Regions from separate parts of the Rhizobium sp. P1_E1 genome, predicted to be linked through region 1. Evidence: predicted binding sites of a transcription regulator. Region 1 holds the regulator's gene; each other region holds the start of a gene.
What was found. Region 1 encodes PhoB, which activates phosphate uptake and scavenging genes when phosphate is short. Its sites were predicted from a motif close to TGTCATNNANCTGTCAT; they were not measured.

Region 1 (10,621 bases):
CGAGGCGCCCGTCATTGCGACCGAACCCGCCCCGCCGGTGGAGATCAAGCCGGAGGCGCCGCCAAGCCGCCTGCCGGAGGTTTCCGCCACGCTCTCCGGCCTCGATTTTCCTGTCATGCTGCTGTCGGACGATGCCTCGGTGCTCTTCCAGAACCGCGCTGCCGAAAAGGCCTTCGGCGAGGTGGCGCTCGGCGCCCATATATCGGCCCGCCTGCGCTCGCCGGGTGTGCTCGACATGGTGCGCGAAACCATCGCCACCAACGCGCCGAACCAGATCGAGCATTCCGAGCGGCTGCCCTCCGAGCGCGTCTATATCGTGCGCAGCGCGCCCATTGAATTCGCGGCCGATGACGGCCCGCATGAGCGCTATTTCATCCTGTCCTTCCGCGATATTTCAGAGGTCCGCCGCATCGACCGCATGCGCTCGGATTTCGTCGCCAATGCCAGCCACGAGCTGCGCACGCCGCTTGCCTCGCTGCGCGGCTTCATCGAGACCATCCAGGGGCCGGCAAAGAACGATCTGAAGGCGCAGGCGCGTTTCCTCAATATCATGCTCGATCAGGCGACGCGCATGAGCAGGCTGGTCGACGACCTGCTGTCGCTCTCTCGCCTGGAGCTGAAATCGCACATCGCGCCGGATGAGAAGATCGACCTGGTGCCGTTGCTCGGCCATGTCAGGGATTCACTGGTGCCGCTGGCAAAGGATGTCGGCGTCGACATCAACCTGCATCTGCCCGAGGGTAAGGTCGAGGTGCTGGGAGACCGCGACGAGCTTGTCCAGGTGTTCGAAAACCTGATGGAAAATGCCTGCAAATACGGCCAGGAGGGCGAGGTCGTCGATGTCTGGCTGAAGAACGGCACCGGCCAGCCGGTCGAGGTCAGCATCGTCGACAAGGGCCCCGGCATTCCCGCCGAGCATGTGCCGCGCCTGACCGAGCGCTTCTATCGCGTCAGCATCGAGGACAGCCGCTCGAAGAAGGGCACCGGCCTCGGCCTTGCCATCGTCAAGCACATCCTCACCCGCCACCGGGCGCGGCTGATCGTCAAGTCGGAAGTCGGCAAGGGTACGGACTTTACCGTCCGTTTCTGACGTATGCGTCCCCTATGAGAGGCGCACGAGGAATCGAGAGGTTGCCGCAAATCTCTTCTCCCCTCGGGGAGAAGGTGCCGGCAGGCGGATGAGGGGGCCACACGGCACACTTCTCACGTAAAACCTATTCCGCGACACCTGCCCAAGGGCCTTGACGATTGGTCGAGACGACGCCTGCACGGGTTATAGGAAAGACCGGCTTCGCTGGCCCCCTCATCCGCCCTACGGGCACCTTCTCCCCGAGGGGAGAAGAGGGAGTCGAGACGCTGCGGCATGTCCCTTCGCCCCGTCTACGAGGGTCCGAAGGGCGGTGACGGCAGCCGGATGCAAATAACGCGGAACGACTTTGATGAAAGAGCGCAAGCCGGAAAGCCGCCGCTTCGCTATTTGCCACCGATATGCAGCCGATTTTTGCAACGCAAGGTGGATTGACTGCCGGTCTTTGCTGGCCGCCCGACATGGTCGATCGGCCTATTTAAAATATATCATTATAAATCAATGAGTTAACCTGTCACAAATGTTTCATCGCTTTGACATAAAAGGACGGTGCTTACAGCGCTAAGAGAGTCTCGCCGATGAAAAAAGGCACTGCGAGGGCCTCTCTAAAGGCCGCACTCACACAAGCCCAATGCCGGGAGATTTACATGAACACCTTCAAGCTCACCGTTGCCGCGCTCGCTGCAACCGCCGCTTTCGCTGGCGCTGCCGTCGCCCGCGACCAGATTCAGGTTGCTGGTTCGTCCACCGTCCTGCCTTACGCAAAGATCGTTGCCGAGTCCTTCGGCGAAACCTTCACCAACTTCAAGACGCCGGTCGTTGAATCCGGCGGCACGGGCGCTGGTCTGAAGGAATTCTGCAAGGGCGTTGGCGAAGACACCATCGACATTGCGAACGCTTCGCGTCCGATCAACAAGAACGAAGCCGAAGCCTGCAAGGCTGCCGGCGTAACCGACATCCAGGAAGTCAAGATCGGCTACGACGGCATCGTCTTCGCAACCGACGCTTCCAACCCTGACGTCGCCTACGTTCCTGCCGACATCTACAAGGCCCTCGCAGCCCAGGTCGTCGTCGACGGCAAGCTCGTCGCCAACCCTTACAAGAAGTGGTCGGAAGTCAACCCGAAGCTTCCGGCTGTTGATATCGCTGCCTACATCCCGGGCGAAAAGCACGGCACCCGCGAAGTCTTCGAACAGAACGTTCTCGCCGCCGGCTGCAAGGCCTCTGGTGCAACCGACGTCATCGCCAAGGAAATCGCCGACAAGGCTGCCCAGGGCAAGGCCTGCGTCGCAGTCCGCAAGGACGGCGCTGCCGTTGACATCGACGGCGACTATCCGGAAACCCTCGCACGCATCGCCGCCAACAAGACCGGCGTCGGCGTATTCGGCCTTTCCTTCTACGAAAACAACGCCGACAAGCTCAAGGTTGCGAGCATGAGCGGTATCGTTCCGTCCACGGAAACGATCGCTAACGGCACCTACCCGGTTTCCCGCCCGCTGTTCTTCTACGTCAAGAAGGCACATCTCGGCGCCGTTCCGGGTCTGAAGGAATACGTCAACTTCTTCGTATCCGACCAGATGATCGGCCCCGACAGCCCGCTCGTCGAATACGGCCTCGTTGCCGCTCCGGATGCCGAACGCGACGCGATCCGCAAGGACGTCGAAGCAGGCAAGTCCATGTAATGACTTTGCCGGCGCGGCGCCTTTCAGCCCGCGCCGGCATTGCCTTATGTCCCTGCGCGCCGGCGGTTCTGGAGCTGCAGGGTTGGAATTCCTTCTCCATGATTGGAAGCTGAAGGCAGGCTGATGAAGCCGCCGGGCTTTTTGGGGCTATGGGCCTGGGGACGTAACGAATGAGCACATCCATCATACTTTTGTGCCTTGTGGTGATCGGAGCCGCCGCCTATCTGGTCGCGCGCAGCCGGGCCACGGCGCTTGCCGGAGGCCGATCCTCCGCATTGCATTCGCGGCCGGCCTATTACGGCGCCTATGCCGCGATCTGGGCGGTTCTTCCTGCCCTCATCGTCCTCTGCCTCTGGCTTTCCATCAGCCCCGGCATCATCCAGTCCTCGGTTCGCGGCGCTGTCCCCGACGACATCAAGGCTCAAGCCTCGGTCGAGCAGGATCTTGGTTATTCGATGGTGGCGACGGTCGCCCGCGGCCTGACGATGCTGACCGCGGATGAAGCTGCGGCGGTCTCCAGCGATCCGGCAGCCCTGCAGGCCAAGCTCCTCGAAAAGGGTGTGCCGCTTGCCGGCCAGCCGCTGCCTTACATGCTCGACGCCGCCAAAAAGCTCAACACCATGAGCATGACGAGCCGCATCGCCATGACGGCTGTTGTCTTCGCTCTCGCGGTTGCCGGCGCCTTCTATGCGCTGCGCTCCATCGCTCCGCGCTTCCGCGCCCGCAACCGGGTCGAGCGCGTCATGCTCTGGGGCCTACTGCTCGCCTCCTCGATCGCCATTCTGACGACGATCGGCATCGTGCTCTCCATGCTGTCGGAAGCTGCGCGCTTCTTTGCGGCCGTTCCCGCCATGGACTTCTTCTTCGGCACCGTCTGGGATCCGCGCTTTGCCGGCGCCGGCAGCTCGTCCTTCGGCCAGTTCGGCCTCATCCCGTTGCTGCTCGGCACGATTTATATCGGCCTGGTGGCGATGCTGGTCGCCGTGCCGGTCGGCCTCTTCGCCGCCATCTACATGGCCGAATACGCTTCGCCGAAAGTGCGCGGGGTCGCCAAGCCGCTCCTCGAAGTGCTCGCCGGGATTCCGACAATCGTCTACGGCTTCTTCGCGCTCGTCACCGTCGGCCCGTTCCTGCGCGATTTCTCCGCCCAAATCAGCGGTCTTCTCAGCGGCAACTATAGCAACTTCATCCAGGCGCAGAGCGTTCTGACGGCCGGCATCGTCATGGGCATCATGCTGATCCCCTACGTGTCCTCGCTGTCGGACGACATCATCACCGCCGTGCCGCGTGCCCTGCGTGACGGTTCGCTCGGTCTTGGGGCCACACGCTCCGAAACCATCAAGAAAGTGGTTCTCCCCGCCGCTCTTCCCGGCATCGTCGGCGCATTGCTGATGACGGCTTCGCGCGCCATCGGCGAAACCATGATCGTCGTGCTGGCCGCCGGTGTCGCCGCCCGCATCCAGATCAACCCCTTCGAGCCAATGACGACGGTGACCGTCAAGATCGTCAACCAGCTGACTGGTGACCTTGAGTTCACCTCGCCGCAGACGCTGGTTGCCTTTGCCCTTGGCATCACGCTGTTCTGCATCACGCTTTGCCTCAATATCTACGCGCTCTACATCGTGCGCAAATACCGGGAGCAGTACGAATGACGGATATTGTTTCTCCCACTTCAGGCGTCACGGTTTCCAAGGCGCCAGTGCGCCGCGATATCGGCATCAAGCGCCGCTACGCCGCCGAGCGCCGGTTCCAGGCCTATGGCATCGCCGCCATCACCTTCGGCCTCGTCTTCCTCTTCATCCTGTTGTGGACGGTGATCGGCAAAGGCTACACCGCCTTCCAGCAGACGGCGATTACCCTGCCGATCGAATTCTCCGAGAAGACGATCGACCCGAACAATAAGCGTGCGACCGACCCTTCGGTGCTGATCGCCGCCAACTACCCGGTTCTCCTACGCGACGCGATCGTCAAGCAGCTGAACGTCAATGCCGCAAGCCGTCCCGATGTGCGCGATGCATCCGCGATGCTCTCCAAGGGTGCGCCGGTCCAGCTGCGCGACATGGTCGTCGCCGATCCGTCGATCATCGGCAAGACGGTCAACGTCACGGTACTCGCCGACGCCAATGTCGACAGCGCCAACAAGGGCCAGATCGATCTGTCGGTCGATGAGAAGAACCGCAAGGTCAACGACAAGCAGGTTGCCTGGATGAACGAGCTGAAGGCGAGCGGCGCTCTCCACAAGCAGTTCAACACCGGCCTCTTCGTCAATGGCAATTCCAGCCGTCCGGAGGCCGCAGGCCTTGGCGTCGCCCTGATCGGCTCGCTCTACCTGATGCTGATCGTGCTCGTGCTCGCTCTGCCGATCGGCGTCGCCGCCTCGATCTATCTCGAGGAGTTCGCGCCGAAGAACAAGCTGACGGACCTGATCGAGGTCAACATCAACAACCTCGCCGCGGTTCCCTCGATCGTCTACGGCCTGCTCGGTCTTTCCGTCTTCATCAACTTCATCGGCCTGCCGCGCTCGGCTTCGCTGGTCGGTGGCCTGGTGCTGACGCTGATGACCCTGCCGACGATCATCATCGCGACGCGTGCGGCGCTGCGCGCCGTGCCGCCGTCGATCCGTGCCGCAGCGCTCGGCCTCGGGGCGTCGAAGATGCAGATGGTGTTTCACCATGTTCTGCCGCTCGCCATGCCCGGCATCCTCACCGGCACGATCATCGGCCTGGCGCATGCGCTCGGCGAAACCGCGCCGCTGCTCTTGATCGGCATGGTCGCCTTCGTCGCCAACGCGCCGACGACACCGCTCGATCCCTCGACGGCTCTGCCCGTGCAGGTCTATATGTGGGCCAACGAGGCCGAACGTGCCTTCGTTGAGCGTACTTCGGGTGCCATCATCGTCCTGCTCCTGTTCCTGATCGTCATGAACATGGGCGCCATCCTCTTGCGTCGTCGCTTCGAGCGCCGCTGGTAAACGGAGTTAAACATCATGAACATGTTGACAGAAGCTGCAGTTGAAAAGGCGCTGGATCACAAGATGAGCAACGTCCCGTATAAGATGATCGGAAAGGATGTCTCGGTTTACTACGGCGAAAAGCGCGCGCTTTTCGATGTGAACCTGAACATCCGCGAAAACACCGTAACCGCCCTGATCGGCCCGTCTGGCTGCGGCAAGTCGACCTTCCTGCGCAGCCTCAACCGCATGAACGACACGATCGACGGCTGCCGCGTCACCGGCAAGATCACGCTTGATACCGACGATATCTATGATCCCGATATCGACGTCGTCGAACTTCGCGCCCGCGTCGGCATGGTCTTCCAGAAGCCGAACCCGTTCCCGAAGACGATCTATGAAAACGTCTCCTACGGCCCGCGCATCCATGGCCTTGCCAAGTCGAAGGCCGATCTCGACCAGATCGTCGAGACCAGCCTGCAGCGCGCCGGTCTCTGGAACGAAGTCAAGGACCGCGTGCACGAATCCGGCACCGGCCTGTCGGGCGGTCAGCAGCAGCGCCTCTGCATTGCCCGTGCCGTCGCCGTCAGCCCTGAAGTCATCCTGATGGACGAGCCCTGCTCGGCGCTCGACCCGATCGCCACCGCCAAGGTCGAGGAGCTGATCCACGAGCTGCGCGAGAACTACACGATCGTCATCGTCACCCACTCCATGCAGCAGGCCGCGCGCGTCTCGCAGCGCACCGCCATGTTCCACCTCGGCAATCTCGTCGAGGAGAACGACACCGACAAGATGTTCACCAATCCCGACGATCCGCGCACCCAGGACTACATCATGGGTCGCTTCGGCTGATCTTGGCGACACCAAGCCTTCCCGTTATTCGAGGATAAAGCCCCATGGCATCGACACATATTTTTTCTGCCTATGATGATGATTTGAAGTTCCTGTCCAGGCGGATTTCCGAAATGGGCGGCCTGGCCGAGCAGATGGTCAGCGAAGCCGTGCGCGCTCTCGTCAACGGCGATACCGCGCTGGCGCAGAAGGTCATCTCCGACGACGTGATCCTCGATCACGCCGAACGCGAAATCGGCGACAAGGCGATCGTCACCATCGCCCGCCGTCAGCCGATGGCTTCGGACCTGCGCGAAATCATGGGTTCGATCCGCATCGCCGCCGATCTCGAACGTGTCGGCGACCTCGGCAAGAACACCGCCAAGCGCGTCATCGCCGTCCAAAGCACCGGCGTTCCCCGCAAGCTCGCTCGCGGCCTCGAGCATCTGTCCGAGCTGGCGCTCGTTCAGCTCAAGGAAGTGCTCGACGTCTACACCAATCGTTCCGCCGACAAGGCGAATGCGATCCGCGAACGGGACAATGAGATCGACGCGATGTACACCTCGCTGTTCCGCGAGCTCCTGACCTACATGATGGAAGATCCGCGCAACATCACCAGCTGCACACATCTTCTCTTCTGCGCCAAGAACATCGAGCGCATCGGCGACCACGCCACCAACATCGCTGAGACGATCTATTACATGACGACAGGCGCTCAGCCGGAAGGCGACCGTCCGAAGGACGACAGCGCCAACACCGTCGGCGCGGTCACCGAATAACCGCCCACACCCCGCCACTTGCGTGCGCGCCCATCCGGGCGCGCACGAGGTCGCAGCCAATTTCTGAATTTGCGCAGGATGCATTGCTTAAATCACCCCCGGTTTAAGGATCATGCGCGAGGAGACCGACACGCATGATCCCGAGAGTTGCAGTTGTTGAAGACGAGGAAGCCCTCAGCGTGCTTCTTCGCTACAATCTCGAAGCGGAAGGCTTCGAGGTCGATACCATCCTTCGTGGCGACGAAGCCGAAATGCGGCTTCAGGAGCGCACGCCCGATCTTCTCATCCTCGATTGGATGCTGCCCGGCGTCTCCGGCATCGAGCTCTGCCGGCGTCTGCGCATGCGGCCGGAAACCGAGCGCCTGCCGATCATCATGCTGACGGCGCGCGGCGAAGAAAGCGAGCGTGTTCGCGGATTGTCGACGGGCGCCGACGATTATGTCGTCAAGCCCTTCTCGACCCCCGAGCTCGTTGCCCGCGTCAAGGCGATGCTGCGGCGCGCCCGCCCCGAGGTGCTGTCGACGGTACTGAAATGCGGTGACATCGAGCTCGACCGCGAGACCCATCGCGTCCATCGCAAGACCCGCGAAGTCCGCCTCGGCCCCACCGAATTCCGCCTGTTGGAATTCCTGATGTCGTCACCGGGTCGGGTCTTCTCCCGCTCGCAGCTTCTGGACGGCGTCTGGGGCCACGATATCTATGTCGACGAGCGCACCGTCGACGTCCATGTCGGCCGCCTGCGCAAGGCGCTGAATTTTTCCAACATGCAGGACGTCATCCGCACCGTCCGCGGCGCCGGTTATTCGATGGAAGCCTGAGGGCTTCCATTTGAGTTGCTGACAAATCCCTGGCAAAACCGCGACGTCATCCTCGGCCTCGTGCCGAGGATCTGCGCTCGGCACAAGGCCGAGCATGACGGAGGAAAACCTGAGCTTCCATCCAGCAACAAAAAAACGGGCCACTCGGCCCGTTTCTGCATTCTAACGATGGTCAGCCCGCTCAGCTGGCCCGCGCGGCTGCCCGGCGGCGTTCGTTGACCGGCTGGTAGGCAAGCTTCTGGTGGTAGCTGCAATAGGGCGAATTGTCGGGGGATTCGCAGCCGCAGAAATGGAAGTCGTCCTTCAGCGGATCGCCGACCGGCCACTTGCAGGTGCGTTCGGTCAGTTCCGTCAGGCCGAGGCGTCGGGAAATCGGCACGACCACGTTGCCTCTCGGCACGTATTCCATTTCCTCGATCGTTTCGATCTCGATCTCTTCCTTCAGCATGGTCGCGCCCTGCTGGCGGGTAACGGTGCGCGTGGCGACCCGTGAGGTGTAGTTCGGTGCGCGCGGCGCCGATGTATTGCGCTTTGGCGTTCGTGCGGCGGTGTTGGTGCCGCCAGCCTTGGCACGGCCTGGAAGGCTCAGCCGGTGCACTTTGCCGATGACCGCATTTCTGCTGACTCCGCCAAGCTGCGCAGCGATCTGGCTGGCGCTCAGTCCTTCGGCCCAAAGTTTCTTGAGTTTCTCGACCCGCTCGTCTGTCCAGTTCATGCCCTGTCTCCACCTTTTGCGTTGGTGATGGCAGAATCCCTCACCGTTGTCCCGGGAGCTCCGAAACAAGAAACGCTTGATCAATTTTGGTGACTAGTTCCGCCGCATGCAGTCTAGTAATTGATCTTTAACCTAGTGTGAGGCTGACTCCGTGACAAGAGTCGCATGAATCCGGATGAATCGAATTCGTAGTTTTCCCCAACTTGCTGCCTCTGCGTGGCATTTCTGCAATAATGCCTGTTGAAGACTGAAAATGCCGCTGTACACCCTTGCTGCATACGCTAAGGGCGCAGTTTTGTTGACATTGCAGCGCGAAAAGGAAATAGTGCCCCTCGCCGCCGCAAGGCGGCATTTTTGATTTTTCGGGCCTGGTTTCCTTAGCCGGAGTCATTGCCCGGCAACTTTGATGGAGATCGCGCCATGGCTGAAGCCGCGCCGCTTTATGACACCTATTCTCGTGCCCCGCTGCGGTTCGAGCGAGGCGAGGGCGTGTGGCTGATCACCGAAAGCGGCGAGCGATATCTCGATTTCGGCGCTGGCGTTGCCGTCACGTCAGTCGGCCACAGCAATCCGCATGTTGTGGGCGCACTGAAGGAGCAGGCCGACAAGGTCTGGCACCTGTCGAACATCTATGAGATCCCCGGTCAGGAACGTCTGGCAAAGCGGCTGACGGACGCCACCTTCGCCGACAAGGTGTTCTTCACCAATTCGGGTGCCGAGGCGCTCGAATGCGCGATCAAGACGGCGCGCCGCTATCAGTTTTCCAAGGGCCATCCCGAGCGCTTCCATATCATCACCTTCGAAGGCGCCTTCCACGGACGGACGCTGGCGACGATCGCCGCCGGCGGCCAGGAGAAATATCTCGAAGGCTTCGGCCCCAAGGCGCCGGGTTTCGATCAGGTGGCTTTCGGCGACATCGAAGCGGTCCGCGCCGCGATTACCGATGCCACGGCTGGGATTCTCATCGAGCCAGTGCAGGGCGAGGGCGGCGTCCGTCCTGCCACCACCGAATTCATGAAGGCGCTCCGCCAGCTCTGCGACGACAACGGCCTGCTGTTGATCCTCGACGAGGTCCAGACCGGCGTCGGCCGCACCGGCAAGCTCTTCGCCCATGAATGGGCGGGCGTCACCCCCGACATCATGGCTGTCGCCAAGGGCATCGGCGGCGGTTTTCCGCTCGGCGCCTGCCTTGCCACTTCAGAGGCCGCCTCCGGCATGAAGGCCGGCACGCATGGCTCGACCTATGGCGGCAATCCGCTCGCCATGGCCGTCGGCAGTGCCGTGCTCGACATCATCCTTGCCGATGGCTTCCTCCAGCATGTGCGCGACGTCGCACTGGTCTTCCGCCAGGGCCTCGCCTCGCTGAAGGATCGTTATCCCGATGTGATCGAAGATATCAGAGGCGAGGGGCTGTTGCTCGGCATCAAGGCTGCCGTTCCCTCCGCCGAACTGCTGCAGGCGATCCGCGCCGCCCATCTGCTCGGCGTACCCGCCGGCGACAACGTCATCCGCCTTCTTCCGCCCCTCGTGGTTACCGCCGAGGAAGCCCGCGAGGGCCTTGCCCGCATCGAGCGCGCCGCCGAAAGCATTCGCGCCTCCAAGGTCAAGAAGACGGCTTGAAGAGATTGCCGCCTTCGGGCGCAGCACAGGTAAGAAGACGATATGAGCCCTAAACATTTCCTCGATCTTTCGGCGGTCACATCAGCCGATCTCAGAACCATCATGAACGATGCGCTCGCCCGCAAGCAGGCCTTCAAGG
Region 2 (10,621 bases), on a different contig from region 1:
GGGCCTTCTGGAATTCGCGGGCAACGCCGATGGCCTGGTCGAATTCGATGGTTTCGATGACGGCACGATCCCAATCGAGCGGATGGGACATTTTGTCGATCGAGGAGCCTTCGACCATCAGGAAGAAGCCATCGGGATTCTTGGAAAGGCGGTCGAGCGCAACCTTGGTCATGGCGACGAGGCCCGGCTGGTTCGGGAACTTGTCGACGGTGCCCTTCTTCAGGAACTCGCGATCAAGCGTGACGTCCATATTGCCGGTGTGGAAGAGGCCGAGGAGATTGCCTTCAGCCGATGCATTGGCTGCGAGCTCGTTCTTGTCGGTCGCAAGCTTGTAGCCGGCATCCTGGAACTGCTTGATGTAGTCCTGGTTGTCCTTGCGCTTGGAGCCGGGGACTTCCTTGCCGAGGAAATAGGCCGAGCCACCGCCAAGGAGGACTTCCGGCTTGACGTCGAGCAGCATGCCGACGACGTCGGCCTTGTCGTTGCGGTTGCGGGTGTGGGAAACAACCGCCGCCGGCGTGGCGTCCTCAACCTCGGCCGTTGCAACGATGCCGATCGACTTCTTGGTCAGGCGGCGAACGGCTTCTGCGAAGGTTTCAACACGCGGGTCATCGAGCGAGGCCGGCGTACGGTCCGCGTAAACGCCGATCGCGTTGACGGCCGTCTTGTGACCCGTCATGTAGGCCGACATGGTGTTGGCCGAATCCGTATCGACGGCATTCGTCGCCGACGTGCCGATAAAAGCCATACGCTCGAGATCGTCCATATTCAGGCGGCCATTCGCCTTCCCTTCAGTCATGCCCTTGGACATGATGCGGGCAGCGGTGCGATGCGCAACGGAAAGCCCGTCACCCAGCAGGAAAATGATGTTCTTGGCCTTCGGCTGGGCTGCTGTTTCGTAAACGTTCCAAGTGACGGACTTCGCTTCGTCTCCGGTCGCGACTTCGATCTTGTAGTCGCCCGGAGCGGAAATCTTCAGGCCGCGCAGCAGGATAGCGGAGCCGAGGGCCTTGTCATCCTTGCCTTTTTCCAGTTCGACGAACTGCGCCTCGCCCCCAAGCACGGTCTTGTAGTCCTGGCCATTGACCGTGATCTTTACGTCTTCAGGCTTGACCTGCTTGTTGAGCTCGACCTTGAAATCAAACGGTGAACCGGCAAGAATCGTGGCGCGATCAAGCGGATAGACCGTCGTCGCCTGAGCGGCGCCCGCAAGGATGGTGGTGGCCGCAAAGGCGGCAAGAAGCGTACGCATGGAAAACCCCCGTTTTCGTTGCAGACATTAACAACCGGGCCGGGATACCTCCCGAGGATGACAGCGGCATGACAAAACGTCGCAGCATTGCGGCGGCCGCTTTCGTCTGCGGGCTCTAAGCGCAAAAACCTTGACTCCTGTGGAAAACCTTCTAAGAGCAACATCGGAAAAGGAATCTCCATGGTTCGCGACGAACACGCCATTGCCGAATGCAATGACCGGGCACGGGTTGCCGGGGTGGACATTGCCGTTCCGGTTTCTGCCAAAACCAAGGCCAAAACGACGACGAAAACCGTCTGACGTCTCTGGCCTGCCGCTCTCTCCCCGGCTCGGCTGGGGACAGGAAGACGCGATTAATCGCGCCTTTCCCCTCACCGGACAAGAGGAGAGAAGAGAAAGAGAGCTTGAGAAATGGGTTTCAAAGTAGCAGTTGCGGGAGCGACCGGAAATGTCGGCCGGGAGATGCTCAACATCCTCTCCGAGCGAGGCTTCCCCGCCGATGAGGTCGTGGCACTCGCCTCCTCGCGTTCGCAGGGCACCGAGGTTTCCTACGGTGACCGGACGCTGAAGGTCTCCAATCTGGAGAATTACGATTTCTCCGATACCGACATCTGCCTGATGTCGGCCGGCGGCGAGGTCTCCAAGAAGTTCTCGCCGAAGATCGGCCAGCAGGGCTGCATCGTCATCGACAATTCCTCGGCTTGGCGCTACGACGCCGACGTGCCGCTGATCGTGCCGGAAGTGAACCCGGATGCCATCAGCCAGTTCACCAAGCGCAACATCATCGCCAATCCGAATTGCTCGACCGCCCAGCTGGTGGTGGCGCTGAAGCCGTTGCACGACTTCGCCAAGATCAAGCGTGTCGTCATCTCGACCTACCAGTCGGTCTCCGGCGCCGGCAAGGACGGCATGGACGAGCTGTTCAACCAGACGCGCGCCGTCTTCGTGGCCGATCCGATCGAGAACAAGAAGTTCACCAAGCGTATCGCCTTTAACGTCATCCCGCACATCGACGTCTTCATGGAGGACGGCTACACCAAGGAAGAATGGAAGGTGCTGGCCGAGACGAAGAAGATGCTCGACCCGAAGATCAAGGTCACCTGCACGGCGGTGCGTGTGCCGGTTTTCATCGGTCATTCGGAATCGGTCAACATCGAATTCGAAAACGAGATCACTGCCGACCAGGCCCGCGACATCCTGCGCGATGCACCAGGCTGCCTCGTCATCGACAAGCGCGAGGACGGCGGCTACATCACGCCATATGAATCGGCGGGCGAGGATGCGACTTACATCTCGCGCATCCGCGAGGATGCAACGGTCGAAAACGGCCTCAATATCTGGGTAGTCTCCGACAACCTGCGCAAGGGTGCTGCGTTGAACGCCATTCAGATCGCCGAGCTGCTCGTCAATCGCGGCCTTGTCAAGCCGCGCAAGCAGGCCGCCTGATACCATTTGTAAACCATAATATGCTAAAGCCCTGCTGATGAAGGCAGGGCTTTTTGCCGAGCCGTAGGCGCCCTCTATCCATAAGCGCTTACTAAAAGGTGATCGTGACAAAATCGCCTTCGGCTGGCATTCTGCCCGGCGTCAAGCCAAGCTATGCCGCCCGAGACCGTGTAGCGGTTTTGGGGCAACGACATGAACAGAACGAAGATTTAAAGCGCGTCGCATGGTCCCGATCGGCCGCGGCGCGCTTCAGCAGACCGGAGCGGGGTTCCTCATGCGCATGACAACATTCCTTCTGGCGGCGTTTACGGCAGCCGGCGTTCTCCACGCGCTGCCGGCAGCGGCCCAGAGCGCCCAATGCGGCAATAATAGCAGCGGCTTCACTGCCTGGGTCGCCGATTTCAAGCAGGAAGCGGCGGCAAACGGCGTCAGCCGCTCGGTCCTCGACCGCGCCTTCGCCAACGTCAATTACAACAAGCCGACGATCGCCGCCGACCGCGGCCAGAAGAGCTTCAAGCTCTCCTTCGACGCTTTCATGCAGAAACGCGGCGGCGCCACGGTCATCTCCCGCGGCCGCAGCATGAAGGCCGCCAACCAGGCGCTTTTTGCCTCGATAGAGCGTCGTTTCGGCGTTCCGGCCGGCCCGCTAATTGCGATCTGGGGCATGGAGACCGGTTTTGGCAGCTATATGGGCAACCAGCATACGCTATCGGCTGTTTCGACCCTGGCCTATGACTGCCGCCGTTCTGAATATTTCACCGACCAGCTCTATGCCGCGCTCCAACTCGTCTCCGAGGGGTATCTGAGCCCTCAGGCCAAGGGTGCCGCCCATGGTGAAATCGGCCAGACGCAGTTTCTGCCGCGCAATGTCGTGCGCTTCGGCGCCGACGGCGACGGCGACGGCCGCGTCGACATGGTCGGTTCCCGCGCCGACGCGCTAGCCTCGACAGCGAATTTCCTCAAGGGCCATGGCTGGCGCGCCGGCGCCGGCTATCAGCCTGGAGAGCCCAATTTCGTCGCCATCCAGGGCTGGAACGCCGCCAGCGTCTACCAGCAGGCGATCGCCTATATCGGCCAGGAGATCGACGGCAGGTAGGCCTTCTCGGTAGATAAGCCTTCATCGACACCCATACCCGAAAACGCCGCTGCGACATGCGGCGTTTTTCATTTGCGGAAATCAAAGCCGCCGCCCGACGCCGCCTTGCGTCGCTCCTCCTGGGCCGGGGCCGGCAGGGTCGGTCCCGAGATGACGCAGTTGCGGCCGGAGGCCTTGGCGGCATAAAGCGCCAGATCGGCACGTTTGACCAGATCCTCGAAGTTCCGGTTGGAGGCTTCATTTGGCCGTCCGGCGCACCCGAAACTCGCCGTCACCTTGAGAACATCGCCGCTCGGCAGCGGGATTTCCGCCGCCTCGATTGCCAGCCGCACGCGCTCGGCAACGATTGCGGCATCGTCAGGCGTCGAATCCGGCAGAAGCGCCAGGAACTCCTCGCCGCCATGGCGCACCAAGAGATCGAAGGAACGAAAATTCTCACGTGCAACGCCCGCGACCTGCCGGAGTACGGCATCGCCGGCGTCATGCCCGTTGATATCGTTGATCTTTTTGAAATGATCGAGGTCGAAGAGCACAACGGAAATCCAGCGTGATCCATGCTCGGCCTGTGTGAGAAGCGCAGATGCAGCGACCTCGAAGCCGCGCCTGTTGTAAAGACCGGTCAGAAGATCGGTCTGGGCGGCGCTACGCAACTCGCCCACCAGCGCCTCCCTATCCTGCGTCAGCCGGTCGATCAGCCGCAGCCCCTTTGCCGCCAGCACCATCACCAATGTGGCGAGAATCAGCAGGCCGGCACACAGCGCCAGGATCCGCGTCAGGTGAATGTGCGAGCGCATGGAAAGATTTTCGCCGGTCTCGTGAATATCTTTTGCGGCCTCGATCATCTTCTGCTGCAGGAAGGTCATGCGTTCGCTCTGCGCAGCGGCCCAGACGTCATGCACGGCGCCTGTCGGCCGCGATCCGGCGAGAATGGCATCGGTGATCGCATTCGCCTTCACCTGGTTGCTGCGGCCGAGATAGGCAACGATGTCGCGCACGATCGGCGCGGAGGAATGGAAGACCATATGATCCATGCCCTCGCCGAGCATGACCTTGCCCTGCACGAAGAGCTCTACCGGCAATCTGGCGGAAACACCGTGATCGAGGTAGCGGGTGCCAACGCCGGTAATTAGCCTTTCGCCGTAATAGGTGAGCAGGATGCCCATCAGCTGGTTGGATTTCTCAAGCAGCACCGGATCGCTGATCAGCGGTGAGAGCGCATCGACGACAGCAAGCTGCTTGAGAGCCGCATACCAGTAGATGGAACCGGGATCGCTGCCGGTATAACGCCCCTGGTCGACGGCGCTGCGCGCAGCGATGATGCGGCTGTAGGCAAGGCTGAGAATCGATAATTCGCCGACGAGCCCCTCGTCGAGCGCATCGCGGGAGGGCAGGCTGGCATAAAAAGCGCGGCGCTCCCGATCGAGCGTCACCCGGCTTTGCAACATGTCGGCGGCAGTCCGGCTGTTTGGACGTGCGAGGTAGCGGCGGGTGGCGCCGATTTCACTCAGGATCTCGGTGGCGGCGATGGACCCGCCACGGGCAAGCACATCGGCGAACTGCCGGTCCTTTTCAAGGTTCCTGTATTGTGTGACCGAAGAACGTATGACGACGACGCCTTCGATGAGCATGAAGACGAAGGGCAGCATGATAGCGGCCAGGATAACCTTTTTGATGGTTTCGAACTTCATCGCCAATCGCCACGGTGATCAAAACCTCGGTCGTACCCGACCAATTGACGGCGAGCTTAACAACAATCCTTAAAAAAGTGATAAACTGGCATGTCCCTAGATTTCGGGACGAATGAAGTCGCGTGTCTCGGCGTCCATGACCCACAGTTCACCGGTAGAAATGTCGAACCAGGCGCCGTGGAGATGAAGGTTTCCCGCCTCCTCGAGAGCCTTGATATCGGGGAAGCTTCTGAGATTGTTGATTGAATTGCGGATGGAGACACGCTCCAGCGCCGTCTGCCGCTCGGCGGCCGTCATCACGTCGTTGCTCTGGATCTGCTCGGCGGCAGGTTTGACCAGCGACATCCAGCGGCCGATGAAGTCACCGGGCGACAATGGCTCGGCATTCGGATCGAGCGCAGCGCGGATGCCACCGCAGCGGCCGTGACCCATCACGACGATATCCGAGACCTTCAGCACCTGCACGGCAAATTCGAGTGCGGCCGACGTCGAATGAAAATGGCCATCCGGCTCGTAGGGCGGCACCATGTTGGCGACGTTGCGGATGACGAAGAGCTCGCCCGGGCCGGCATCGAAGATCAGCTCCGGTGCCGCGCGAGAATCCGAACAGGCAATGACAAGCGTATGGGGACTTTGACCGTTTTCGGCAAGCTGCCGATACCTGTCGCGGGCGTCGGAATAGCGCCCGTTCATGAAGTTGCGATAGCCGTCCAGAAGAGGGTTTGGAAAACGCTGCATGCTTCTGGATTAGCGCGCGCGGACGACAAGATCAACTGCTGCACCGCAAAATGAACATATTGGCAGATGCGTCACTTTTTCCGCCGCTGCGCCGGGTGCACGAGCCGGCGCATCTGCACCATGGCCATCGGCGTTGAAAGGCTGGAAGCATCGCTTGCCAGCATCAACTCGTTGCTGCCGCGCTTGACGGCCCGCGCAAGCACCTCGAAGACGCTGGCGGTGGCAAGCTGCAGCGCCTTTTCGTCCTCGAGCCCGGAAAGCAGGCGCGACAGGAAGACGGCGGCGAGCAGGTCGCCGAGACCATTCGGCGGGTTTTCGACGACACGGTGCTCGGCAAGAAGCGCGTGGCGACCGGAAAGATAAAGATTGCCGGTACCGCCCGCCATCATCGGCACGGCTGAAGTGACGAGCATGCGCGATGGTCCGAGCGCGAGCGCCGCCTCCATGATCGTACTGTTGTCTTCGAGGGCCGCCCCCGAAAGCCATGCAAGCTCGTACCGGTTCGGCGTCGCGAGCGAGGCAAGCGGAATGAGATGATCGCGAATAGCCTCTGCAGTTGCTTCCGGCACGTAAAGGCCGCCGAGATCGCCCATGACGGGATCGCAGACATAGAGCAGCTCGGGATTGTTTTGCCGGAGCGCACCGATCAGCCGAGCGACGGAGCGCGCCTGGGCGGCATTGCCGAAATAGCCCGAAAGCACCGCCTTGACTTCGCCGATCCAGGGCGCGCGGATCAGATCGTCGATCGCCGCGTCGAAATCCGTTTCCGCAAAAGTCAGCCGCGTCGAGCGGCCGTGGCCGGGATGCCAGGGCAGCACGATGGTCGGCATGGCCCAGACCGGATGACCGAGCGTCTCCAATGCAAAGACGGCTGCCCGGTTTCCGACCGAGCCACGCACCACATGGCTGGAAATGACGATGACTGCGCCCGCTGCATTTTCCGACATGATACCCAAGATCCGAATGATGACCGCGTTTGATGATCTTTTTGACGCCACGCTGTCAACCATTCTTCATGCGAGCGTGGAAATGTTCGCCGGGACGAAAAACCGGGAGACGGGACTTTCCCTTTCGTTTGGCGACGAAAGCGGAAAATCTCTTACAATTTCTCATTTCCAGCGCCAAAAAAGCATCAAAACAATCCTTCGGTCCGCTCTTTTAGAGATTTTTTCGAAGAATCTTCTGCTAGCTTGCGAAAAATCAGACATTGAGGGAGGCGATCCATGGCTGCCAGAAACAATCCGAAACGGGAAAAGCAGATCGAAAGCGCGCGCAAGATCGCCAAGGCGACGGGTGACGCGCATCTCGATCCGGAAATTCTCTTCGGCCGGGCAAGCAATGACGATCTCGAACTCTACACGCCGGAGATGCTGGCACTCTCCGCCGTGCATTCGGCAAAGGAGCTCGCCGCCTGGAACGGTAAGGTGCCTCGTGTCGGCATCGACACCATTGCCGATGTGACGCCTGACGGCATCGCGGTCTCGGTGCTTTCGGTCACCGACCAGAACATGCCTTTTCTTTTTGAATCGGTCATGGGCGAAGTGACGAGCACCTATCGCGACCTGTTCATGGCCGTGCATCCCATCCTGATCATGGAGAAGGGCAAGGCGCCGGCGCTTTATTCCGCCGATCACCCAAGCGATCCGGCCAACCGCGTCAGCCATATCCAGCTTCATATTGCGCCCCTCAATTCCGCCCAGGCCGCCGATCTCGTCAAACGCATCGAAAAAGTGCTCGAACAGGTCCGCCTGTCGGTTTCCGACTGGAAGCCGATGCTTTCCAAGATTGACGGAGTGATCGCAGAGCTTGCGGCCAATGGCGCCAGCCGGAAGAAGGCCGATCGCGACGAAGCCGTCGCTTTCCTGACCTGGCTGCGCGATGAAAATTTCACGTTCCTCGGCATGCGGGAATATGTCTATTCCGGCAAGGGGAGCAATGCCAAGGTCGAGCGCGACAAGGGTGCTGGCCTCGGCATCCTTTCCAATCCCGATGTATTGGTGCTGCGCACCGGCAAGGACGCCGTAACGACAACGCCTGAGATCCTTGCCTTCCTCGACGGCCCCGACTTCCTGATCGTCACCAAGGCGAATGTGAAATCGATCGTCCATCGCCGGGCCTATATGGACTACGTCGGCGTCAAGCGCTTCGACGCTGAGGGCAACGTCACCGGCGAACTGCGCATCGTCGGCCTCTTCACCTCGACGGCCTATACCTCGCTCGCCTCCGAAATCCCGCTGCTACGTTCCAAGATCGAGAAGGTGAAGGAACATTTCGGCTTCGACCCGATGAGCCATTCCGGCCGCATGCTCGACAACACGCTTGAGTCCTATCCGCGCGACGACCTTTTCCAGATCGACACGACGCTACTTGCAAGTTTTGCTGAACAGATCAATGACTTGGCCGATCGGCCGCGCGTGCGCGTCCTGCCGCGAATCGACCATTTCGACCGCTTCGTCTCGGTGATCATCTACGTGCCGCGCGAGGAATATGACTCGATCGTACGCGAACGGATCGGCACCTATCTGAAGACTGTTTATGACGGCCGTGTCTCTGCCTATTACCCGGCTTTCCCGGAAGGGGGCGTGGCGCGCGTGCATTTCATCATCGGCCGCTCGGGCGGCAAGACGCCGCGCATTCCGCAGGCAAAGCTCGAGCAGGCGATCCGCGAAATCACGGCCCGCTGGGACGACCGTTTCGAGGCGTTGGCCGGGGCCAAGGCGCCGAAGATATCCGTCGACCAAGCCTTCCAGGATTCCTTCACCCCGGAGGAAACCGTGGCCGACCTCGCCGATATCGGCGCCTGCGCCGCCGGCGAGCCGCTTCGCATCCAGTTCTACCATCGCCAGGAGGAACAGGGACGCACCCTTTCCTTGAAGATCTTTCACGCCGGCGGCCAGCTGGCGCTGTCGCGCCGAGTGCCGCTCCTCGAGAATCTCGGCTTCAATGTCGTCAGCGAACGCACCTTCGACATCGGGGTGCCTGCCGCTGATGGAGAAACCAAACTCGTCGTGTTGCACGACATGGAGCTCGAGGCCCGCAACGGCGGCGAAATCGACTTGCAGCGTTACGGCGCCGCCCTCGAGGAAGCCTTCGTCGCCGCCTTCGCCGGCACGATCGACAATGACAGCTTCAACCGGCTGATCCTTTCGGCCGGGCTCTCGGCGCGCGAGACGAATGTTCTGCGCGCCTATGCGCGTTATCTCCGGCAGGCCGGCATCGCCTATTCGCAGGATTATATCGCGACGACTCTCGACAAATATCCCGGTGTCGCCGCTGCTATCTTCCGTCTCTTCCATGACACGCTCGACACCAGGCTTTCGGAGAAGGCTCGCGTGAAGAAGCTTGCCGAATTGCATCAGGCGATCGAGACCGAGCTTGCAAACGTGCCGAGCCTTGACGACGATCGCATCCTGCGCCGCTACGTCAATATCGTCGATGCGACGCTGCGCACCAATTATTTCCAGAAGAACCCGGACGGCTCGCCGAAGCCGATGCTGGCCTTCAAGCTCGATCCGCATCTGGTGGACGGATTGCCGCAGCCGAAACCCTTCCGCGAGATGTTCGTCTATGGCGTCGAGGTCGAAGGCGTTCACCTGCGCTTCGGCAAGGTGGCGCGCGGCGGCCTTCGCTGGTCGGATCGCGCCGAGGATTACCGCACCGAAGTGCTCGGCCTCGTCAAGGCCCAGCAGGTCAAGAACGCGGTGATCGTGCCGGTCGGCGCCAAGGGTGGTTTTTATCCGAAGAAGCTTCCTGTCGGCGGCAGCCGCGACGAGATCTTCAATGCCGGCCGTGAAGCTTACAAGACCTACATCCGCACGCTGCTTTCGATCACCGATAATATATCGGGCGCCGATATCGTGCCGCCGAAGGATACGGTCAGGCTCGATGGTGATGACCCCTATTTCGTCGTCGCCGCCGACAAGGGCACTGCGACCTTCTCCGACACCGCCAATGCCTTGGCGCAGGAAGCCGGCTTCTGGCTGGACGACGCCTTTGCCTCCGGCGGCTCGGCCGGTTACGACCATAAGAAGATGGGCATCACTGCCCGCGGCGCCTGGGAAACCGTGAAACGCCATTTCCGAGAAATGGACACCGATATCCAGACGACGCCCTTCACCGTCGCCGGCGTCGGCGACATGTCGGGCGACGTCTTCGGCAACGGCATGCTGCTCTCTCCCAAAATCCGGCTCATATCAGCCTTCGATCACCGCGACATCATCATCGATCCCGACCCCGATATGGAAAAGACGCTGGCCGAACGCCAGCGGCTCTTCGACCTGCCGCGTTCAAGCTGGCAGGATTTCGACAAGAGCGTGCTGTCGAAGGGTGCGATGATCATTTCCCGCGCCGCGAAATCGGTCACGCTGACGCCGGAAGCGGTTGCCGCGATCGGCATCGACA
Region 3 (8,052 bases), on a different contig from region 1:
TCTCGTCGATCACAAGGCCAATGTGTTTATCGCCATTCCCGCGCCGGTCGACCCCACCGATGCGAACAATCAATCTTTCAGGGAGCAGCAATGATGTACGACGTTATTCTACCAGCCGGCATTGGGATTGTTCTGATCTTCGGCATCGGTTTTGTCCTCGCCTCTCTTTACACGCGCTCCAGCCGCGATGAGGCCTATGTGCGCACCGGTCTCGGCGGCCAGAAGGTCGTGCTCGACGGCGGTTCGGTCGTCCTTCCGATCTTCCATTCGACCGCGCGGGTCAACCTGAAGACGCTGCGGCTCGAGGTTCGCCGCGGCGAAGGCGATGCACTGATCACCAAAGACCGCATGCGCGTCGATATCGGCGCCGAGTTCTATGTGCGCGTCAAACCCGATGCCTCCTCGATTGCGCTTGCAGCGCAGACACTCGGCAATCGCACCAATGACGCCGAGGCCCTCCGCATCCTGATCGAGGCGAAATTCGTCGACGGTCTTCGCTCGGTGGCCGCGACGATGAATCTCGACGCGCTGCAGGAACAGCGCATGGATTTCGTCAAGGCCGTGCAGGAAGCTGTCGGCGCCGATCTCCAGTCGAACGGCCTCGAACTCGAATCCGTGTCGCTGACACGCCTCGACCAGACCGATATCAAGCATTTCAACGCCAACAACTTCTTCGACGCGCAGGGCCTGGCGGCATTGACCCGCATCACCGAGGGACGCAAGAAGGAGCGGAACGAGATCGTTCGCGACACCGAAGTCGCCATCGCCCAGAAGGATCTCGAGGCCCGCCAGCAATCGCTGACCATCGAGCGGACGAAGCGAGAGGCCGAACTCAGCCAGGAAAGAGACATCGCCAACAAATCCGCGGCGACACGCGCCGAAACCGCGCAGCAGGAGCAGGCCGCAAAACGCGCCGAGGAGGAAGCCCGCATCGCCTCCGAACAGGCGATCGCCGAACGCGAGGCATCCGCCAAGCAGGCTCGCGAAAGCGCCAACATCGACGCCGCCCGCGCCGTCCAGCAACGCGAAACCGAAGCCAAGCGTGACCTCCAGATCGTGGCACAGGAGAGCGCGATCGCCGTTGCCAACAAAAGCCGTGAAGAATCCGAAGCGAAGGCGGCTGCGGAAACGGCCCGCGCCCTGGCGATCGCGGCAGAGGAAAAAGTCGGCACAGCCAAGGCGATCGAGATTGCCGAACGCGAGAAGCAGATTGCCGTGATTGATGCGCGCAAGAAAGCCGAGACGGAAGCAACCGCCGTCACCGTCGGCGCGGAGGCCGAAAAGCAGGCAGCAAGCGACCAGGCCGAGGCCATCAAGACGCTCGCAACCGCCGAGGCGGATGCGGCGATCATCAAGGCCAAGGGCATTCTCGAAACCGGCAAGGCCGCGGCCGAGAGCGAAGCATTGCTCAACGACGCTCGCAACAAGCTGAGCTCTGCTATCATCGAGTTCGAGATCACCCGCGAACGGATCCGCATCATTCCGCAGGCGCTCGCCGAGGCGGTCAAGCCGATCGAGAAGATCTCCGATATCAGGATATTCGATACCGGCGGCATGCTCGGCCGCGGAAACGGAGCGACCGGCGGAAACGGCATCGGGCTCGGCGAAGGGCTGGCCAGCCAGCTCCTCTCCTATCAGGCGAATAAACCGATCCTCGACAAATTGCTGAAGGAAGCCGGCTTCGACGGCGACGATGCCATCTCATCACTTCTTGGAAATCTCGATGGCGCAAAACCGGCAAGACCGGCAACCGCCGCAGCCCCGGCAAAGCCGGCAACACCGGCCCCAGCCCCGACACAAACGATCATCCCTCCGGCCGCGAAGCCGGCACCAAAGAAGGACTGATCACCGCGCAAGCGGGTCTGGACTAGAACAGGATGATTTTAGGCCGGTTCGGCCTAAAATCTGAATCCTGTTCTAAATTAAATAGTTAGAGCATGATGTTGCCCGAAAACCGCACATACTTTTCGGCATTATGCTCTATCTCACCCAACCCGTTGCCAGCGCGCCTGCCCAGTCGGCACGGCCCTTTTCGGCGGCCAGTGCCGACATCGCCATATGGTCATAGGCGACGGTTCGGAACTGCCATATCCATCCGGCCGCCGTCTTTTCCAGAATGGCGTAGCTCGCCAGCGGGTGGCCGACTTCCACCTTGTGGTAATAGGGCAGCTCGTCGTCATAGGCCGCGCAGCCGACGCTGCCGGGGTTGACGATGAGACGGCCGTCGGAAAGCCTGATAGCGCGGGGGATGTGGCTGTGGCCGCAAAGGATCAGCGGCAGGTCGATGCCGTCGGCCAGCGCCTCGATTGCCTCGATCGGCTTCAGGAAGACGAAACCCTCCGGCGAAACGGATTCCAGCCAGTAGAGATTGTCGTCCTTCGGCGTCGCATGGCAGAGATAGACCTCATCGCGATAGACGGTATCGAATGGAAGACTACGGATCCAATCGAGATGGGCTGGCGACAATTGGTGATAAGCGGCGGCATCCGAAACATGCAGCGCCGCCGGATCCTGTTCGATCAGGTAGCGGTCGTGATTGCCGCGGATCGAGGTCAGGCCGAGCGGCATCAGCAAGTCTGCCGTCTTGCCGGCTTCGAGCGGCCCGCTGAAGAAATCGCCGAGATTGACGATCTCCTCGATCCCCTGTGCACGAATATCCGCAAGCACCGCCTCGAGCGCCAGATGGTTTCCGTGGATATCGGCAATTGCCGCAAACCGCATTTTTTAGCTCCCTCGATAGGTAGAATAGCCATAGGGCGAAATCAGCAGCGGCACATGGTAATGCGCCGTGACGTCGGCAATGCCGAAGCGGATCGGCACGAGATCGAGGAAGGCCGGATGCGGCAGCGGCGTGCCGCTCGCCCTCAGATAATCGCCGGCGTGGAAGACCAGCTCATAGGTACCCGCTCGAAAATTTTCGCCAATGAGGATTGGGCCGCCATCAACCCGGCCGTCGGCATTGGTCTCGACCGTCTTCAGATGCCTGCGGATCTCGCCGTCGAGCTGGAAAAGATCGATCCTCAGGCCCTCGGCCGGCTTGCCGAGGGCGGTGTCGAGAACATGCGTGGTCAGTCCGGTCATGGGGCTGGCTCTTTGATGATAAAAGGGGTTTGGAAGAAGAATTCTTCCAGATTGTTGCCTGGCCCGTCGCGGTCGACGACCAGGAAGTCTGAGGCTTGGTCGAGCGCCATCAGCGGATGATGCCAGACATTGGGGCGGTAGTTTACGCCCTGGTCGCCGCGCGCCAGAAACACCTGCGGCCTGCCCGGGCGGCCGTTCTCGTCCTCGGAGACGATGACGAGAAAAGGACGGCCCGAGACCGGCGAGAAACTCTGGCTGCCGAGGGGGTGGCGCTCCATCATCCCGACGTCATAGGGGAAGCTGCGCGGCTGTCCGCGAAAGAGGTTGATGATGACGCGTGCGCCCTCGCCCGTCGCATCAGCGGTGGCCAGCGCATGAAAACGCTCCGTCGTGCCGCCATTGATGAACCGCATTGAGGCCGGATCGGCCTCAATCACCTCGCCGAAGGGAGCGAAGGCGGATTTGGTGAGCGGGCGGATCTCGAGAAATTCGGACATGGCTTCATTCGCCTTGGGCATGCCAGTAACGGACAGCATCGATCGCGGAAAGAAGCTCCGGCAGCGTGCGATAGGTCGCCTCCCATATGTTCGACGGACTGAGATCGAAGACTTCCTCGAGGATACGGTTACCCATGCCACAGATTCTCGTCCATGGCAGATCGGGATGCTCAGTCGCAAATTCCGGATGGTTGACGAGCAGTCGGGACGCCGCCGCACCGATGGTGAAGTGGCAGAAGGCAACAGCCTTGAAGGTGAGCTTGTCCCCGGCGAACGCCGCCTCATCCATTCCGCCGACGAAAGACAGCGCTTCGGATGCCGCCTCATACATTTCATTGAGATAGTCGATGGCGCGCCGCTCTTTCATTCAGCCTCCGGCAGCATCGATGTCAGCCGCAGCAGCGCGATCCGTTCGACCTGCGCCGTCGCGGTCACAAATTCCTCATGCCGATCATTGCCGATCCGTGTTTCGAACGCCGACAGGATATCGACCTTGCCAAGCCCCTTGACGGCGATGATGAAGGGAAAGCCGAATTTTCCGACATAGGTCGAATTGAGTTCGGTGAAGCGGGCATGCTCGGCTGGGCTCAAGCGATCGAGACCGGCGCCGGCCTGCTCCTTCCGGCTGTCCTCGGTGAGTTCGCCCGATATCGCGAGGCGCCCGGCAAGGTCTGGATGGGCACGCAGCACGCCGAGACGCTCCTGCGGGCTTGCCGCCCGGAACGCGGCGGTTAGCGTCGCATGCACGCCGGCCGCCGTCAGCGGCTCCGTCACGGGGCCGGCGTCATAGGCGCGCTCGGCGATGAAAGGCGAATGTTCAAAGACGCCGCCGAAGCGGGAGACGAAATCCTCGCGCGACACCATCAAAGCGCTTCCGGCTGATGGTGCTTGTGCCAGTGTTCGGCAATCTCGATGCGGCGTGGAATCCAGACATTGTCGTGCTTCAGCACATATTCGATGAAGCGCTTCAGCGCCGCTGCCCGACCGGGACGTCCGACGAGGCGGCAATGCAGGCCGACTGACATCATCTTCGGGCTGCCCGCCTTGCCTTCCTCATAAAGCGTATCGAAGGCATCCTTCAGATAGGTGAAGAACTGATCGCCGGCATTGAAGCCCTGCGGCGTCGCAAATCGCATATCGTTGGTTTCGAGCGTATACGGAATGATCAGGAAGGGTTTCCCGTCGACGCCCTTCACCCAGTAAGGCAGGTCGTCGGCGTAGGAATCGGAGGAATAAAGGAAACCGCCCTCCTCCTGCACCAGCCGAAGCGTATTGTCGGAAGGCTTGCCCTGATACATGCCGTAGGGCCGCTCGCCGGTGAGTTCGGTGTGCAGGCGCACGGCTTCGAGGATATGCTTGCGCTCCAGATCTTCGGGAAAATCCTTATATTCCAGCCAGCGGTAACCATGGCTGGCGATTTCCCAGCCGGCCTCTTTCATCGCGGCGACGGCCTCGGGGTTGCGGGCCATCGCCAGCGTCACGCCGTAGACGGTTGCCTGCACCTTGAGGTCGGTGAACATGCGCCAGAGCCGCCAGAAGCCGGCACGCGAACCATATTCGTAGATCGATTCCATGTTGAGGTTGCGCTGCCCTGGCCAGGCGGCCGCACCGACGATCTCCGACAGCAGGTTTTCGGAAGCCGGATCGCCGTCGAGGATCGAGCTTTCGCCGCCCTCCTCATAGTTGATGACGAACTGCACGGCGACGCGTGCCTCGTCCGGCCATTTCGGATCAGGCGTCAGACGCCCGTAACCAACGAGATTGCGCGGATAAGTCTCGGATACCATCAAATCACCTTCTGAAAAGACGGGGAACGGTAGCATCCGCAGCCGGAATGTCGAGACGGAAACTGCTCGACCGGATTTTGCCTTTACGGCACAAGCCTTTAGCTCATCAGCAGATTCAAGCGATTTTGCGCGCGCTGACCTTGCCCATCGGATGCAGCGAATGAACGCGGAAAGGACCGCCCGTGCCCTCCTCAATCATCAGCGCCACGTTCGAAACCGTGACAGGCTCGGTGAGGACAGGCTCGAAGATCGTCCGCAACACCGGCTCGATGCGCGGCATGTCGATCGCGTTGACGGGACCCGTCACCGGCATATGAAAGCGGAACTCCTCCATCACGTAAGGGTTACCCCAGCGATGCAGATTGGCAAATTGCGTCGCCGACAGCCCGTCCGGATCGCTGCGCTCGATCTCAGCCTCGCTGAGCGGCGCGCGGAAACGATCGAATTCCTGGACGATCGCCGAAGCGAGATACTGGATCTGCTCGCAGGGAGTGCTCGGCAGCAGGCTGTAGAAATTGCCGAGCCGGGCGACTTCGATACGCGGAATCTGGAAGGGAACAAAGGTCCCGGAAAAACGCATCAGATCGCGCAGGAGTTGCGATTCGGGCATGTCGCGGGACAAGTGGAACGGCGCCTTCAAAACGCCGTGAAATCCGTAGCGCCGCGGCACGGCGGTATGGAAGGCGATCTCGTGAATGCCGAGGCCACGGACGGCAGGAGGCTCCATCATATCGCCCGAAAACACGTTTCGGCCAAGCCAGTTGGCGGCCACGAGCGACAGCGGATCGCTCGCCGGAGGCGTGAAGCAAATGGCATAGCGCATGCAATTTCCTCCATCAAGGAAGTGAGCGCCGGTGAGATCCGGCGCTGTCGATGCGCAAGCAGATAGGTGATTTGCATGACAGAATAACGAAACGCAGCGCCGCCTAATTCACGTTTAACGTGAAGCCGTCGCAATGTGGCTTGAAATTGCGAAGCTTTCCGGCAGCAAAAATCCGCAGTCTGTATCGCCTGCGATACATATCGCCGCCTCCGCCAGCCGGTGGGCGAGGCCGAAGCTGACCTTGAAGCCGCCGGTCAGCGCGATCAGGCGCCGGTGATCGGGATGGCGGCCGATCATTGGATCCCGGTCGATCGCCTTCGGACGAAGCCCGGCCCAGCGCTCGACAACGGGAGCGTCGCGAAGCGTCGGCACGATGCCGCGCGCCGCCTCGATCAGCACGTCGAGCTGGGCGTCGGTCGAGCTGGGATCGTCAAAACTGTTCTCGCTGGTGCTGCCGATTGCCGCGTGCCCGCCCTCATGCGCGATGACATAGAGCCCGTCGAGAAAGATGGTCGGTAGCGCCGGGTCGATATCGGCTTTCAATAATGCTGCCTGCCCTTTGACCGGCTGGCCGAGCGGTTGTTTGAGCCCAGGCGTCAGTTCTTGCAACAGCGGAAAGGACTGATAGCCGGCGGCGAGGATGCAGCGGCTGAAAGCCAAGGTTTCACCGCCTATGTCGGCCGTGCCGCGATCGGGATCGAGGCCGGCAACTCTAGCATGCTCGATGATGCGCACATGTTTTGCCCGCCGCAGGAAGGCGGTGAGCGCCGCGATTAGTAAGCGGGGCGCAACACGGGCGGCGAGCGTGTCGTGCACGAAGCCGCTCTCGCCGGCGGATGCCTCGATCCAGCCATCGACCGGCGGACTATCGAGCACATGCCAATGGAAGCGGCGCTCGCCCACCCGCCAATGGCGCTCGGCGTCTTCGAAATGGCCGCGCGCTATGCGGTTGAGATGCGGCTTCGGCAGCGGGATCAGCCGTCCGGACCTGTTATACCCGGCGGAAAGCCCGGTCTCGGCTTCGAGCGCTGTGATTTCGGCTTCGAGCGAGACCAGTGCATCGAACTGGAACTGCTTCTTCTCCGACCATCGGTCCGGCATATGCGGCATCAGCGCGCCGAGCAGGCCGCCGCTTGCACCTTCGCCCAACCTGCCGGCGTCAGCAACAAGAGTACGGATGCCCCGGCGCTCGGCATGGACGGCCGCCCAGAGCCCCATGATGCCGCCGCCGACGATCAGCAATTCTGAGGACGATTGACCTGAGACCGGCTGAGGACTATCGGCTTTTTCCATGAGAGACGTGAACCCCGATCAGATTGGCGCGGGCGCGCCGCAGCCGCTCGAATGGCGCGACGGCGATATGCCCTATTCCACCGCCTTTGGCGATCATTTTTATTGCCAGACCGATGGGCGGCTGGAATGCGGCCACGTTTTTCTCGCCGGTAACGGCCTGCCGGAACGCTGGAACGGGCAGAGATTCCGGATCGGAGAACTCGGCTTCGGCACCGGCCTGAACTTCGCCGAAACTTGGCGGCAATGGAAGCTCCACCGTGCCGACGGCCAGCACCTGCATTTCACCTCCTTCGAACTCCACCCGATGCGCGGCGAAGAAATCGGCCGGGCGCTGTCGCACTGGCCGGAGATCGATGCCGAACGTCAGGTGCTGACGGCGGCTTGGCCGGAAATACCGGCCGGTATCGTGCGACTCGATCTCGACGCCCAGACGACGCTCAGCGTCGTATGCGGCTATGCCTTGGACGGCGTCGCGGCAGCCGAAGACGACTTCGACGCCTGGTATCTCGACGGCTTCGCCCCGTCGCGCAACAGCGATATGTGGTCGGAGGAACTGATGCGGCTCGTCTGT

Region 2: a site for PhoB is predicted at 7,221-7,237, ahead of AC1D1Z_RS08575 (NAD-glutamate dehydrogenase). Genes of this name have one in related genera too.
Region 3: a site for PhoB is predicted at 6,264-6,280, ahead of AC1D1Z_RS06545 (DUF1045 domain-containing protein). Genes of this name have one in related genera too.

The regions. Positions count from the first base shown of each region.
Region 1 is NZ_JBFUAY010000006.1:95,014-105,634, reverse strand. It holds gene phoR (phosphate regulon sensor histidine kinase PhoR) at 1-1,090, shown strand, start outside; gene AC1D1Z_RS04685 (substrate-binding domain-containing protein) at 1,735-2,769, shown strand; gene pstC (phosphate ABC transporter permease subunit PstC) at 2,940-4,421, shown strand; gene pstA (phosphate ABC transporter permease PstA) at 4,418-5,740, shown strand; gene pstB (phosphate ABC transporter ATP-binding protein PstB) at 5,756-6,571, shown strand; gene phoU (phosphate signaling complex protein PhoU) at 6,616-7,329, shown strand; gene phoB (phosphate regulon transcriptional regulator PhoB) at 7,464-8,147, shown strand; gene AC1D1Z_RS04655 (GcrA family cell cycle regulator) at 8,329-8,862, opposite strand; gene AC1D1Z_RS04650 (aspartate aminotransferase family protein) at 9,283-10,482, shown strand; gene argF (ornithine carbamoyltransferase) at 10,525-10,621, shown strand, end outside.
Region 2 is NZ_JBFUAY010000015.1:23,375-33,995, reverse strand. It holds gene AC1D1Z_RS08610 (alkaline phosphatase) at 1-1,252, opposite strand, end outside; gene AC1D1Z_RS08605 (hypothetical protein) at 1,340-1,552, shown strand; gene AC1D1Z_RS08600 (aspartate-semialdehyde dehydrogenase) at 1,664-2,698, shown strand; gene AC1D1Z_RS08595 (lytic murein transglycosylase) at 2,973-3,794, shown strand; gene AC1D1Z_RS08590 (GGDEF domain-containing protein) at 3,863-5,482, opposite strand; gene AC1D1Z_RS08585 (carbonic anhydrase) at 5,579-6,220, opposite strand; gene pdxY (pyridoxal kinase PdxY) at 6,292-7,167, opposite strand; gene AC1D1Z_RS08575 (NAD-glutamate dehydrogenase) at 7,444-10,621, shown strand, end outside.
Region 3 is NZ_JBFUAY010000010.1:54,006-62,057, forward strand. It holds gene AC1D1Z_RS06505 (OB-fold-containig protein) at 1-94, shown strand, start outside; gene AC1D1Z_RS06510 (flotillin family protein) at 91-1,845, shown strand; gene AC1D1Z_RS06515 (metallophosphoesterase family protein) at 1,981-2,721, opposite strand; gene uraH (hydroxyisourate hydrolase) at 2,725-3,081, opposite strand; gene AC1D1Z_RS06525 (ureidoglycolate lyase) at 3,078-3,578, opposite strand; gene AC1D1Z_RS06530 (HepT-like ribonuclease domain-containing protein) at 3,583-3,945, opposite strand; gene uraD (2-oxo-4-hydroxy-4-carboxy-5-ureidoimidazoline decarboxylase) at 3,942-4,442, opposite strand; gene puuE (allantoinase PuuE) at 4,442-5,365, opposite strand; gene AC1D1Z_RS06545 (DUF1045 domain-containing protein) at 5,481-6,188, opposite strand; gene AC1D1Z_RS06550 (NAD(P)/FAD-dependent oxidoreductase) at 6,303-7,481, opposite strand; gene mnmC2 (tRNA (5-methylaminomethyl-2-thiouridine)(34)-methyltransferase MnmC2) at 7,480-8,052, shown strand, end outside.